3 regions of the Streptomyces sp. NPDC058371 genome follow, and region 3 is predicted to be linked to each of the others. Evidence: riboswitches for the same ligand, from Rfam matches in the RefSeq annotation. Region 3 holds a riboswitch; each other region holds the start of a gene.
The links. A riboswitch is a leader RNA that binds a small molecule or an ion and turns the genes downstream of it on or off. The one in region 3 is predicted to bind S-adenosylmethionine.
Positions count from the first base shown of each region.

Region 1 (4,465 bases), on a different contig from region 3:
CGACCGCCTTGCGCGGGGCCCCGTCGGAGGTGGTCCCGATCTGCTCCCGCAGTGCCGCCATCCGCTCGTCGACGTCCGCCTCGTGCGAGCGCCTCCGCAGGAAGTCCGCGTCCGCGCCCAGGCCGTGCACACCGATCCGGGTGTCCCCGACACCGCCGACGAGCGCGTCGCAGCAGGCCGTGAAGGCGCTCGCCCAGCGGTGGGTGAGGAAGCCGAGGCGGTCCGCGCCCAACATCCCGCGCAGCACCTGCTCGGCGATGTCGTCCGGCAGCATCCGGAAGTAGTCGACCGGCGCCCACGGGGTGTGCGAGAAGTGCCCGATGCGCAGATCGGGCCGCAGCTCGCGGAGCATCCCGGGCACCAGGGTCAGGTGGTAGTCCTGGACGAGGACGGAGGCACCGGACGCCGCCTCGTCGGCCAGCGCCTCGGCGAAGGCGCGGTTGTAGGTCTCGTACGAGGCCCACTGGCGCCGGAACTCCGCGTCGAAGGCCGGCTCCAGCGGGGTCTGGTACAGCATGTGGTGGACGAACCACAGCACCGAGTTGGCGATGCCGTTGTACGCGTCCGCGTGCACCTCGGCGTCGATGTCCAGCATCCGCACGCCGTCCTCGCCGACCCCGCGCCGCACCGCCTCGCGGTCCCCGTCGCCGAGCGCGGCGCACACCCACAGGGCGCCCGCGTCGGGCCCGATCGCGGACAGACCCGAGACCAGCCCGCCCCCGCCGCGCTTGGCGTGGAGCGAGCCGTCCTCGCGTACCTCGTAGGAGACCGGGCCGCGGTTGGAGGCGACGAGAATCTGGTGGGCGCCGTGCGTGGAAGCCATAAGCCTCAACCTAGCCCGGCTCGGAAACGCTCAAACGTACGGGCCGAGTACGGCGAGACCGTATACAACCGGCGGATTTCGTCACTGAGTGTGTCCGGCGGTCCGGTCAGGCCACTCTGCGTGTCTGGTACTCCCTGATGTCCACCATCGGCGGCCGTTCCTCCGTGTCCACGGAGTAGGTGCGCGGCTCGAAGCCGTCCTCGCCCCGCTCGAACTGGGTGAGGGCGGGACGGATCAGATGCCCGCGGGCCAGCCGCAGCTGCGCGGTCCGGTAGATCGCGGCGGCCATCCGGCCCAGCGCCTGCCCGTCCTGATGGCGGTGCTTGCGGACGCCGACGTCGACCTGGGCGAGCGAGTCGAGGCCCACCAGGTGCAGGGCGTCGACGAGCATGCCCAGCTCGACGCCGTACCCGACCGGGAACGGGAGCTGTTCCAGCAGGGAGCGGCGGGCGGCGTACTCCCCGCCGAGCGGCTGGACGAACCCCGCCAGCTGCGGCCAGTGCATGTTCAGCAGCGGGCGCGCCATGAGCTCGGTGACCCGTCCGCCCTGGCCCGCCGCCGAGCCCAGAGGCCGGTCGTACATGGCCTTGACGAGGTCCACTCCGGGGTCGGTGAGCAGCGGCCCCACGATCCCGGAGACGAAGTCGGACGAGAACTCCTTGAGGTCCGCGTCGATGAAGCAGACGATGTCACCGCTCGTCACCAGCAGCGACCGCCACAGGACCTCGCCCTTGCCGGGGACGGCCGCCAGACGCGGCAGGATCTCGTCCCGGTGGACCACGCGGGCGCCCGCCGCGGCGGCCACCTCCGAGGTGCGGTCCGTCGAACCCGAGTCGACCACGACGATCTCGTCGACGAGCGGGATCTGCTGCATCAGATCGTGGCGGATGACGGCGACGATCTCGCCGACGGTCTCCTCCTCGTTGAGCGCGGGCAGCACTACGCTGACCGTCGAGCCCGAGGTGCGTTTCGCGGCAATGAGCTTGTGGAGCGGGCGATCGGTCATGGACCAGGAGCGGGTGCTCAGCCAGCGCTCGACTTCTTCCAGCACAGTCTGCGGCTCCTCACTGTTCGATCACATGGTCCTTCAGGTATGTGATCCATCTCGCGGTTCGGACGACTATCTCAACTGTCCTGGCCTTCGGTTACAGTCTTGAACAACGCGGATGACCATCGCATGTCCTGGCGCGTCCCCGTGCACCACCGAACAACAACTGAATACCGCTCATCCAGAGGGGCAGAGGGATACGGCCCGTTGAAGCCCCGGCAACCCTCCAGTCGGTTCTCGTCACTGATCGCTGCTGATCAGTTCCGCGAGGCTCCCGACTAGGGAAGGTGCCAAATCCGTCTCACGGCGAAGTGCGTCGTGAGGAAGATGAGGAGAAAGGGCCTCGCCTCCATGGCTGCGCAGACAGTTGCAAGCACCACGAACTCCGCCACCGCCGCGAACTCCGTCGATCTGGGTCCCGCCGCGGCTCTCTCGTGCCGGGAATGCGGACACCGCGTGCCGCTCGGCCCGGTCTTCGCCTGCGAGGAGTGTTTCGGCCCGCTGGAGATCGCGTACGACTTCTCCGGCTACGACACCGAGGAGCTCCGCAAGCGCATCGAAGCGGGCCCCGCGAACATCTGGCGCTACGCGCCGCTGCTGCCGGTCCCCGCGGACGTCGCCGAGAAGCCGAACATCAACCCGGGCTGGACCAAGCTCGTCCAGGCCGACAACCTGGCGCGCGAGCTGGGTGTCGACTCCGGCAAGCTCTTCGTCAAGGACGACTCCGGCAACCCGACGCACTCCTTCAAGGACCGCGTCGTCGCCCAGGCGATCGAGGCCGCCCGCGCCTTCGGCTTCACCACCCTCTCCTGCTCCTCCACGGGCAACCTGGCCGGCGCCGTCGGTGCCGCCGCCGCCCGCGCCGGCTTCCGCTCCTGTGTGTTCATCCCGCACGACCTGGAGCAGGGCAAGATCGTCATGGCCGCGATCTACGGCGGCGAGCTCGTCGGTATCGAGGGCAACTACGACGACGTGAACCGCTTCTGCTCCGAGCTGATCGGCGACTCGGCCGGCGAGGGCTGGGGCTTTGTCAACGTCAACCTGCGGCCGTACTACGCGGAGGGCTCCAAGACCCTGGCGTACGAGATCTGCGAGCAGCTCGGCTGGCAGCTGCCGGACCAGCTGGTCGTGCCGATCGCCTCCGGCTCCCAGCTCACGAAGATCGACAAGGGTCTGAAGGAGCTGATCGAGCTCGGGCTCGTCGAGGACAAGCCGTACAAGATCTTCGGTGCCCAGGCCGAGGGCTGTTCGCCGGTGTCCGTCGCCTACAAGGCCGGGCACGACGTCGTACGGCCGCAGAAGCCGAACACCATCGCCAAGTCGCTCGCCATCGGCAACCCGGCCGACGGGCCCTACGTGCTCGACATCGCGCGGCGCACGGGCGGTGCGGTGGAGGACGTCAACGACGAGCAGGTGGTCGACGCGATCAAGCTCCTCGCGCGCACGGAGGGCATCTTCGCCGAGACGGCGGGTGGCGTGACCGTGGGTGTCGCGAAGAAGCTGATCGAGAACGGGCTGCTCGACCCGACGCTCACGACGGTCGTCCTCAACACGGGTGACGGTCTCAAGACGTTGGACGCGGTGGCCGGTACGGGGCTCACCGCGACGATCCGCCCGAACCTCGAGTCCTTCAGGGAAGCTGGGCTCGCGTAAAGGTCGTTGTTTCTCTGCGGGCCAGTGGGGGCTGGTCGCGCCCACGCGGCGGAGCCGCACAGTCAACGGAGCCCCGCGCCCCTGGAGGGGCGCTTCCGACCGGAGGTCACAAGGCATGAGCGTCAACGTCCGTATCCCCACCATCCTGCGCACCTACACGGGCGGCAAGGCCGAGGTCCCCGCCGAGGGCAAGACCCTCGCCGAGGTCATCGCGGACCTGGAGAAGAACCACACGGGCATCGCCGCGCGTGTCCTGGACGACCAGGGCAAGCTGCGCCGCTTCGTCAACGTGTACGTGAACGACGACGACGTCCGCTTCGAGCAGGGCCTGGAGACGGCGACGCCGGACGGCGCGGGCGTCTCGATCATTCCGGCCGTGGCCGGCGGCTGCTGACGGGCTGAAGGCCGGACAAACGGCCGCAGCCCCGGTCCGACCACTCAGAGTTCACCGAATTGCCCTCTCCGTGAGAGAAACGGAGGGGGCAATTCTGCATGGTTGAGCGCGGTACAGTTGGGGAAGCCGCTTCTCCTTTCATGCCGGGCGCATATGAGCCTTCGCTCGGTGCCCGACAAGAAGTAGCCAAAATGCCCGGTATTTTTGTGCCGATTACGGCATTTATGGGGCCCGACTTGCCCTGAATGTGTGCAAATTCTCCACATATTCCCGATCGGGCTTGCCCAGAATTCTCGTCCGATTGACCTGTTGCAGACGGCAGTTGGACAGATACATTCAGCCGCGGTCGACGCGTTCCGGCGCACACCCCCAACCGTTTGGGGGGTGAGGTCTGACCCGGATCCGCGAAGTGTGGATCTGTGCAAGGGCCAGTAATAGGGGAGTTAGGCATGGCTCAGGGCACCGTCAAGTGGTTCAACGCGGAGAAGGGGTACGGCTTCATCGCGGTCGACGGTGGTGCGGACGTCTTCGTGCATTACAGCGCGAT
Region 1 covers NZ_JBHXJC010000003.1:151,240-155,704, forward strand. Annotated here, with positions in the region: gene ACFWM2_RS12315 (trehalose-6-phosphate synthase) at 1-823, opposite strand, end outside; gene ACFWM2_RS12320 (glucosyl-3-phosphoglycerate synthase) at 930-1,874, opposite strand; SAM riboswitch class I at 2,046-2,205, shown strand; gene thrC (threonine synthase) at 2,223-3,524, shown strand; gene ACFWM2_RS12330 (MoaD/ThiS family protein) at 3,640-3,918, shown strand; gene ACFWM2_RS12335 (cold-shock protein) at 4,368-4,465, shown strand, end outside.
Region 1: linked by a shared signal. The riboswitch ahead of thrC (threonine synthase) and the one ahead of ACFWM2_RS08990 (glutathione S-transferase family protein) in region 3 are both predicted to bind S-adenosylmethionine.

Region 2 (4,465 bases), on a different contig from region 3:
GACGGCATCGACGAGCCCTTCGCCGAACTGATCAACTCACGGCCCGACTGGACCGAGAGCATGCTCCACGCGTGGCTGCTCACGGACGGCGAGCGAAGTCAGGTGGTACTCGGTGTCCATCACGGCGTCGCCGACGGCCGCTCCGCCTTCGCCGTACTGGACGAGTTCTGGCGGTACTACACCGCTCTGGCGGCCGGCGCAGACCCTGCTCCGGAGCGACGCGACGTGCTGCCGGAGGCCATCGACACCCGCCTGGCCGACGCTTTCCCGGAGGGTGAGATCGACGCCTTGGCCGACGCCCTGGCGCAGGCCGCGAGCATCGACACCAAGCCCGCCACGCTTCCCACCGAGGGCATGGGGCGGCCCGACCGCCCGGTCGAGTCGCGCCGCTTCGTCGTCGACAGGCTGGAGTTCGACCCCCGGACCACCGAGTCGGTGGTCGCCGCCGCCCGTGCCCAGGGCGTGACCGTGAACAGCCTCGTCACCGGACTGCTGCTGACCGCCGTACGCGCGCAACTCGCGCCCGAGACCGGCCCGTTGCCGATGGTGTGCGGCCACGGCGTCGACCTGCGCACCCGCTTGACGCCCGAACTGCCCCTGAGCACCGTGCTCAACTGCGTCACCGGACTGCAGACAGCCCTTGCCGTGTCGCACGACGACCGCCTCGACGCCGTCGGCCGAGAGGCGGCCGACCAGATCGCTGGCGCGCTGGCGCGCCGTGACCCGGAGCGCTTCCTGCTCGCCGCACTCCGAGCGGGTGCCCGGGGGATCGCCCTGCCCGTGCCGGTCGTCAGTTACGGCATCTCCAACGTCGGCCGGATTCCCGCTCACCCCGTTCCGGAGGACGTGCACCTGCTCCGCTTCGGAGGCACCGCCAACGCACCCGGCATGCCGCCCAAGATCGTCGCCGCCGGCTTCGGGGGGCGGCTGCTGCTGCAGAACGAGTACGACAGCTGGACCTACGGCCCGGAACAGATGGCACGCCTGCGAGAGGCGCTGCGCGGCTCGGTGGAGGACCTGGCACGTTGACGGTGGTGCGGGCCTGTCCACCGCCGCACCCTGCGGGCCGGGCGGACGTCCATGGTCCACCCTTTGGTGAGCCACGGATCAAGTCTTAGAGTGAAGGCCCCAGCGCGCACCAAGGGAGAACCCAGCCGTGATCACCGCGATCGTGCTCATCAAGACCAGCGTGGACCGGATCCCCGAGATCGCGGAGTCGATCGCCGCCCTCGAGAGCGTCAGCGAGGTCTTCTCCGTCACCGGCACGTACGACCTGATCGCCATGGTCCGCGTCAAGGCGCACGACGACCTGGCGGACGTCATCCCCGGCAGCATCAGCAAGATCCCGGGCGTCGAGGGCACCGACACCCACGTCGCGTTCCGCACGTACTCCCAGCACGACCTGGAGGCGGCGTTCGCGATCGGCCTCGACTCCTGAGCCGGGACCTGCCGTGAACGCCGCCTCCGGGCGCTGAAGCTGTTCGCGCGAGGCTGTTCCCGGGACCTCAGACGGCGGGCACGCAGCGCCCGTCCTCGGTCCGGTACTGCCACCGCGCACCGTCCCGCACGAGCTCCTTCACGGCGCGCACGAAGCGCTCCACGTGCTCGTCCGGGGTGCCGGCGCCGAAGCTGACGCGGATCGCGTTGAGGGACTTCTCGCCCGGCGCGGCCTCGGGGGCACCGCACTCGCCCTGGCTCTGCGGGTCGCTGCCCAGCAGCGTGCGCACCAGCGGGTGGGCGCAGAACAGACCGTCGCGCACCCCGATGCCGTACTCGGCGGACAGGGCGGCCGCGAAGTGCGAGCTGTTCCAGCCCTCGACGACGAAGGAGATGACGCCGACCCGCGGGGCGTCGTCACCGAAGAGGGACAGGACGCGGACCTCGGGCACCTCGGCGAGACCCGCGCGGACCGTGTCGATCAGATACCGCTCGCGGGCCACCAGGGTGTCGAAGCCGGCCTCGGTCAGGGCCTTGCAGGCCGACGCGATCGAGTGGACGCCGATGACGTTCGGCGACCCGGCCTCGTGACGGGCGGCCGTCTCGTGCCACTCCACGTCCACTCCCCCGTCCTGCCGCCGCGAGACCTTGCGGCTGGCGCCGCCGCCCGCGAGGTACGGGTCGGCCTCGGTCAGCCAGTCGGCGCGGCCCGCGAGGACACCGGAGCCGAACGGGGCGTACAGCTTGTGGCCGGAGAAGGCGACCCAGTCGACGTCGAGCTCCTGCACCGAGACGGGGTGGTGCGGGGCGAGCTGCGCGGCGTCGAGGACGATGCGTGCGCCGTGCGCGTGGGCGGCCGCGGCGAGTTCGCGCACCGGCCACAGCTCGCCGGTGACGTTCGAGGCACCGGTGACGCACACCAGCGCCGGGCCGTAGGGGTCGCGGTCGGCGAGCGCGCGCTCCAGGGTCGCCACTGCCTCACCGGGCGTCCGCGGGGCGTTCAGGTACGTCACCCGGGCGTCCCGCCACGGCAGCAGCGAGGCGTGGTGCTCGGTCTCGAAGACGAAGACCTGGCAGTCGGCCGGCAGCGCGGCGGCGAGCAGGTTCAGCGAGTCGGTGGTCGAACGGGTGAAGACGACCTGGTCGTTCTCGCGGCAGTCGAGGAACTCGCCGACGGTCGTGCGGGCGTTCTCGAACAGGTCGGTGGAGAGCTGGGACAGATATCCGGCCCCGCGGTGCACGCTGCCGTAGTACGGGGCGTACGCGGCCACGTCGTCCCACACCCGCTGGAGGGCCGGGGCGCTCGCGGCGTAGTCGAGCGCGGCGTAGGTGACTTCGCCGCCGGTGACGAGCGGGACGGTGACATCCCGGCCCAGAACCGGCAGCGGGGCACAAACGGACTGGTCGGCGGCAACAGTGGAGACGGACACGGCGAACTCCCGTAAGAGGCAGGCGAAATCACCACGCGAGCGGGTGCGGAACGCACGGCTCGGCGCAGAAAAGGTGAAAGGGGTATGCGGAGGCGGGGCTCTACGCCCTATCGCATTCGCTTGCTCACAGAAGGCTCCCTGAATGACCAGGACCCCTGGGCTGTGTCCACTCGGAAGAGGGCAAGGGGTCCGCGCTTGCCGCAGACCTCGCTGCCTACGGCCTGGTCTTCACCCGGGGCACCCCGCCACGGACGGAGGGTTGCCGGACAGCCGGCCGGGGCCTGATGGCTGTCGCTCATGACCTGCCCAGCATCTTGCCACATGATCGTCCCGTCGCAACCCCGTGTCCGGATGCCGGGACGACGACGGCCCCGGCCCGGTCCGGAGGGGCGTGCAGCCGACGCTCCGGGTACGGGCCGAAGCGGGCGGGGCCGAACCCCCCGCCCGCCGCAGGCGCTACGCGTTCGTGGCAGCCACCCACCGCTCGAGAGCCCGCTTGGCGGCCCCCGAGTCGATGGCCTCCGCCGCCTGCTCCATACCGGCGTGGATCTGCTCCGCGAGCGACCCGTCGCCGGGCGACAGGGCGACCAGGGCAGCCGCGGAGTTCAGCAGCACCGCGTCCCGCACCGGCCCCTTCTCCCCGTTCAGCAGCCGGCGCGCGACATCCGCGTTGTACGACGCGTCGGCGCCCCGCAGGGCCTCCACCGGGACCAGCTCGATCCCGACGTCCCGCGGATCGAAGCTCTCCTCGTGGACCTTCCCGTCGCGTACGACCCACACCTTCGACGTCGACGTGGTGGTCAGCTCGTCGAGGCCGTCGTCGCCCCGGAAGACCAGCGACGAGTTGCCGCGCTCGGCGAAGACACCGGCCACGATGGGCGCCATCCGGGGATCGGCGACACCGACCGCCTGCGCCCTGACCCGCGCGGGGTTGGTCAGCGGACCGAGGACGTTGAACGTCGTGCGGATCCCCAACTGCCCCCGCGCCGCCGCCACATGACGCAGCGCCGGATGGAACTTCACCGCGAAGCAGATGGTGATCCCGGCTTCCTCGGCCACCTCGGCGACCCGCTTCGGGGTCAACTGAAGATTGATGCCGAGCTTCTCCAGGACGTCCGAGGAACCGGACGCGGAGGACGCGGCCCGGTTGCCGTGCTTGACGACCTTGGCACCCGTGCCGGCCACGACGATCGACGACATGGTGGAGATGTTGACGGTCTTCGCGCCGTCACCGCCGGTGCCGACGATGTCGACCGTCGCCCCGGGCACCTCGATCAGATTCGCGTGCTCGTACATGGCCCGGACCAGCCCGGAGATCTCCTCGACCGTCTCGCCCTTGGCCCGCAGCGCCACGAGGAACCCGGCGATCTGCGCGTCCGTCGCCTCGCCCCGCATGATGCGGTCCATCGCCCAGGCCGTGTCGTCCGCGCTCTGGTCACGGCCGTCGAGAAGGCCGTCCAGCACCACGGGCCAGGAACGGCCCGCCGCGATGTCGCCTCCAGCGGGGGTCACAGCACTCATATGCCGCTCCTGGGTTCGTAGACACGTACAAGAAGTCACGTACACGACGTGTGACAAGCAGGGTCCACCCTATCCAG
Region 2 covers NZ_JBHXJC010000005.1:23,956-28,420, reverse strand. Annotated here, with positions in the region: gene ACFWM2_RS17410 (hypothetical protein) at 1-1,029, shown strand, start outside; gene ACFWM2_RS17405 (Lrp/AsnC family transcriptional regulator) at 1,157-1,438, shown strand; gene ACFWM2_RS17400 (aminotransferase class V-fold PLP-dependent enzyme) at 1,506-2,867, opposite strand; SAM riboswitch class IV at 3,054-3,170, opposite strand; gene trpD (anthranilate phosphoribosyltransferase) at 3,324-4,388, opposite strand.
Region 2: linked by a shared signal. The riboswitch ahead of ACFWM2_RS17400 (aminotransferase class V-fold PLP-dependent enzyme) and the one ahead of ACFWM2_RS08990 (glutathione S-transferase family protein) in region 3 are both predicted to bind S-adenosylmethionine.

Region 3 (4,465 bases):
GTGTCCGGCCGGCCCACGACGTCCAAGTCGTATATCTGTCCGCCCTGTTCGCGCAGCCGCAGCCCCTCCGCGAGGAAGAGGAAGTCGAACTTGGCGCGTTCGGCGGTCCGGGCCAAGTGCGCGAACGAGCTGAAGTCGATGTGGCTGCCGGCCTGCGGATCGCTCCACACGGTGGTGTTGTTGACGCCGGGGAAGTGGGCCGCCAGATGGATCTGCTTCAGCGGCTTGTCGGTCGAGGTGGTCGACGGGTTGCTCATGACGGGGATCCCTCCGGCTCAGACGGTGGCGTAGCGGTTCGCGGGGCGGGCGAGACCGAGCAGCCCGCGCAGGGTGTCGCTCTCGTACGCACGCCGGAACGCTCCTCGGCGCTGGAGTTCGGGCACCAGGCCCCGCGTGATCGCCGGCAGGTCGTCGCCGATGACGGCGGGCCGCAGCCGGAAGCCGGAGAGTCCCGCCTGCGCCAACTCCTCGATCAGATCCGCGAGTTGGGCGGGCGATCCGGTGAAGACCCGTGCGTCGCTGGTGTACGGGTAGCCCGCCAGACCGTCCAGCCGGTCCCGGCGGGCCGCGGCCGCCGCGGGGTCCTCGTCGAGGAACACCACCAGGTCGCCGAAGAGATGCAGCGGCTCCTCCGCCCGCCCTGCCGCCGTCCGAGCGGCACTGATCGCGGCGACGACGGCTCGGGCCTCGTCGGGGTCGTGCGGGGTGACGTAGCCGATGTCGGCGGACCGGGCCACCAGCTCGAACAGGGCACCGGACGCCGTCTCGTGGGCCAGCGCGCTGACGATCGGCTGGCCCTGCGGCGGACGGGGCGTGATCGAGGGCCCCTTGACGCTGAAGCGGCGGCCCTCGAAGTCGATGTAGTGCAGCTTGTCGCGGTCGATGAAGCGGCCTGTCGCGGTGTCCCGGATCTCCGCGTCGTCCTCCCAGCTGTCCCACAGCCGGCGCACCGCCTCGACGTAGTCCCCGGCCTCCTCGAAGAGATCCGCGGTCAACTCCCGTACCGCCGGGGTGTCCAGGTCCTCGATGCCAAAGCCGGGGATCGTACGGCGGCCGAAGTGCGCGGCCTCATTCCGGCGGGCCGACACCTGCACGCGCAGACCGGCCCGGCCGCCGCTGACGTAGTCCAGGGTGGCGATGGCCTTGGAGATGTGGAACGGCTCGGTGTGGGTGGCGACCACGGTCGGCACGAGTCCGATGTGCCGGGTCAGCGGGGCGATCCTGGCGGCGACGAGCACCGCGTCGAGCCGGCCGCGCACCTGGTCGGTGCGCCCGTCGGGCTCGGTGAAACGGGACGACTGGAGGCCGAGGGAGTCCTCGATCGTGACGAAGTCGAGCAGTCCGCGCTCGGCCTCGGCAACGAGGTCGGCCCAGTAGCCGGCGGTGAGGAGGTCATGGGGACGGGCCGCGGGCTCGCGCCATGCGGCCGGGTGCCAGCCGGCGCCGTCGAGCGCGACGGCGAGGTGCAGCGGAGAAATCGGGGACACGGCAGAGTGCCTTCCTGGTCGACCATGGGAGATCGCCGGCCCTCATCCGGTGGGGCCGGCGGCGGGAGAACAGGTCAGGGGCGACAGAGCGCGCCGGCCACGCGCAGCAGATCGATGTGCGCGCGGGAGTAGAGCCGGATTCGGCGACCGGGGCGGACGGCGGCGACAGGCCTGTGGGACACGGGCGGCATGCCGCTCATCGCTCCCACCTCCGCTCCGGTCCGGTGCCTTTGACTCTCGCAACCGCGGGGCCGCGCTCTTTGTTCCGGCGGCGCCGGACGGCTGTCGGCCGCCGGTCGAGCGACCACGTGGTGAGGCGCGGAGGACCACGTGGTGAGACGCGACGAGGACCAAGTGGCGGGATTTCACAGCGGCCCACGTCGCGGGACTCCGCGGAGGACCACGTCGTGAGACTTCGTGGACGCCTTCTTGACGCCCTCACGGAGCGCCACGACACTGACGGGGACGGTCACGATTGTCAGCGCCCCTCGGCAGGGTTTCCTGCTGGTGGTCATCGGCCCCGGCCCGCTGGCAGGCAACCCTTCCACCGCGACGGGGTGCCCCGGGTGACGACCGGGTTCCGCCGGTGCGGCGGGACAAGCGTGGTCTCGCGTCTCGCGAGCCCCGAGTGCGAAGCCGGTGGGAATTGCCCAGGAACAGCTTGACGAGACGCCTGCACATCGATCTGTTGCGTGTCTCCAGCGCGTACTAGTCCGACCGATCCGGACCGGTACGAAAGCGCAGTCACTCCGTTCCGTCGCGGCGCCCACAAGGCGGCCGGGACTTTCGCATCCCATGGAGAGTCATGCCCGAGACCATGTCGCACACCTCCAGCACGGGCGCATCCTGTGCCGGCACCGCCGGCAGCGCCCTCACCTCCGGCACCCGCACGTCCGGCACAGGCACCGCCGCCTGCGCTCCGGCGCCGAGCGCTCCAGCCCCGTGCCCTCCGGCCGCGTACGCCCCGACCCGCCAGCTGCCGGCCCAGATCGGCGCGCTCCCCCGGCCCCGGGGCACCTCGTCGGCCGGTCGCGCCGAGCACATCCACAACCGGATCGGCGTCGACGTCGCCGGCGGCTTCTACCCCGCGCCGCACCGCTATCAGCTGTATCTGTCCGCGGACTGTCCGCTCTCGCTGCGTGTCTCGCTGACCCTCGGCGTACTGGGTCTGGAGGACTCGGTCGCCACCACACTTCTCGGCCTTTCCGCCGACACCTCGGACGCGTTCGCCTCGCTGCGCGGCGCCTACGAAGCCACCTGGCACCACTACGACGGCCCGTTGACCGCTCCCGCGCTGTGCGACCGCTGGACCGGACGCGTCGTCAGCAATGACACCCCCGACATTCTGCGCGACCTCGCGGGCCTTGCCGCCGGCCGCAACGGATGCGGTGTCCCCGTACTGCGTCCGTCGGCCCTGGCGGAGGACATCGACGCCCTCCGTGAGCTCCTGGACACGGACGTCACCCCGACCGCGCGGCCGCACCGGCGGACGGCGGCACTGGAGCTGCTGGACCGTCGACTCGCCGCAACCGCCTACGCGTTGGGCGAGGAACTCACCGCGGCGGACATCGACCTCTGGGTCGCCCTGGTCCACCTCGAAACCCCCGGTGCTGTCTCCCCGTACGCGCATCTGCCGCATCTGCGGGACTACGTGCGACGCCTCGACGCCCACCCGGCGTTCCGCGGGCGGGTGCTCCGCCCGGACCACCAGGTGATCTGACCGGCTGCCGCCGTCCGTCCCCGTTCGGCGATCAGCCCTACAGGGACGCGGGGTTGGCGGCGGCGCCCTCCGTGTTGAGCAGGACGACCGTAGAAGCGGGGCCGATGCCCAGGGCCGTACGACGTTCCGTGGCATCGTCGCCGGTGAGCGCGGCCCTGGTTCCGGCCAGCGAAGCGGCGCCGCAGGGGCCGGAGGAGAGACCGAGGGCGGCCAGGTCGCCGGCGGCGCGGAAGGCGTCCGCGTCCGTGACGGAGACCGCGGCGTCCAGGCCGTCCCGCAGCCGGGGCCACGCGATGCTGGACGGTGTACCGCAGTTCAGGCCCGCCATGGCGGTCCCGCCGGTGGTGACGCTCACCCGTTCACCGCGCAGGAGGCTCTCCGTCACGCACGCGGCGGTGTCGGGTTCCACCGCGAGCAGCGCGGGCGCGCGTCGTTCCGCGGGGCGGCTGCGGTAGTGGGTGACGACGGCCTGGGCCAGCGAGCCCACTCCCACGGGCACGGTGACGAGATCGGGCCCGGCGCCCACGGCGGTGGCGAGTTGGCTGTCGATCTCGGCGCAGAGGGTGGAGTAGCCCTCGACGATCCAGCCGGGAACGCGTTCGTAGCCGGGCCAGGCGGTGTCCTGGACAAGGACCGCGTCCGGGGCGGCGGCCGCCTCGGCCGCCAGGCGCACGGCGTCGTCGTAGTGGCCTGCGACCAGGGTCAGTTCGGCTCCTTCGGCGGCGATGGCGCGCGCGGCCGCCGGGTGCACCCCCTGCGGCACGAAGACATGGGCGCGCTGCCCGAACACGCGGGCCGTACGGGCCACCGCGCGGCCGTGGTTGCCGTCGGTCGCGGTCACCAGGGTCACCGGTCCCGCCGAGGCTTCCCGCTCCGCGAGCGTCCGGTGCACGGCCCAGGCCGCGCCCAGCACCTTGAACGCGGGCAGCCCCAGCCGCGCCGACTCGTCCTTCACGAAGACCCGACCGACAGCCAACTCGGCTGCCACGGCCGGGAGTTCCGTCAACGGAGTGGGGGCGTACCCGGGCAGTGCGGCGTGAAAGGCCCGCACCTGGGCCGGCGCAGGTGCGCAGGTCCAGCTCCGGGCTTCGGGGCGCGCGAACCAGTACTCGGCCACTACTCATGTCCTCCTCGCTCGCCGGGCGGCCTGCCGATACACGCGCGCGTACGGCACCCGCGACATGTCATCGGCGACCTCACCGTCCCTGGTGGCACGTACGCGGCATGACGTCACCCGGAGGGGCAACCAACAGTCCCC
Region 3 covers NZ_JBHXJC010000002.1:320,356-324,820, forward strand. Annotated here, with positions in the region: gene ACFWM2_RS08975 (NtaA/DmoA family FMN-dependent monooxygenase) at 1-257, opposite strand, end outside; gene ACFWM2_RS08980 (LLM class flavin-dependent oxidoreductase) at 276-1,487, opposite strand; gene ACFWM2_RS08985 (putative leader peptide) at 1,562-1,687, opposite strand; SAM riboswitch class IV at 1,955-2,096, shown strand; gene ACFWM2_RS08990 (glutathione S-transferase family protein) at 2,293-3,207, shown strand; gene ACFWM2_RS08995 (diaminopropionate ammonia-lyase) at 3,245-4,324, opposite strand.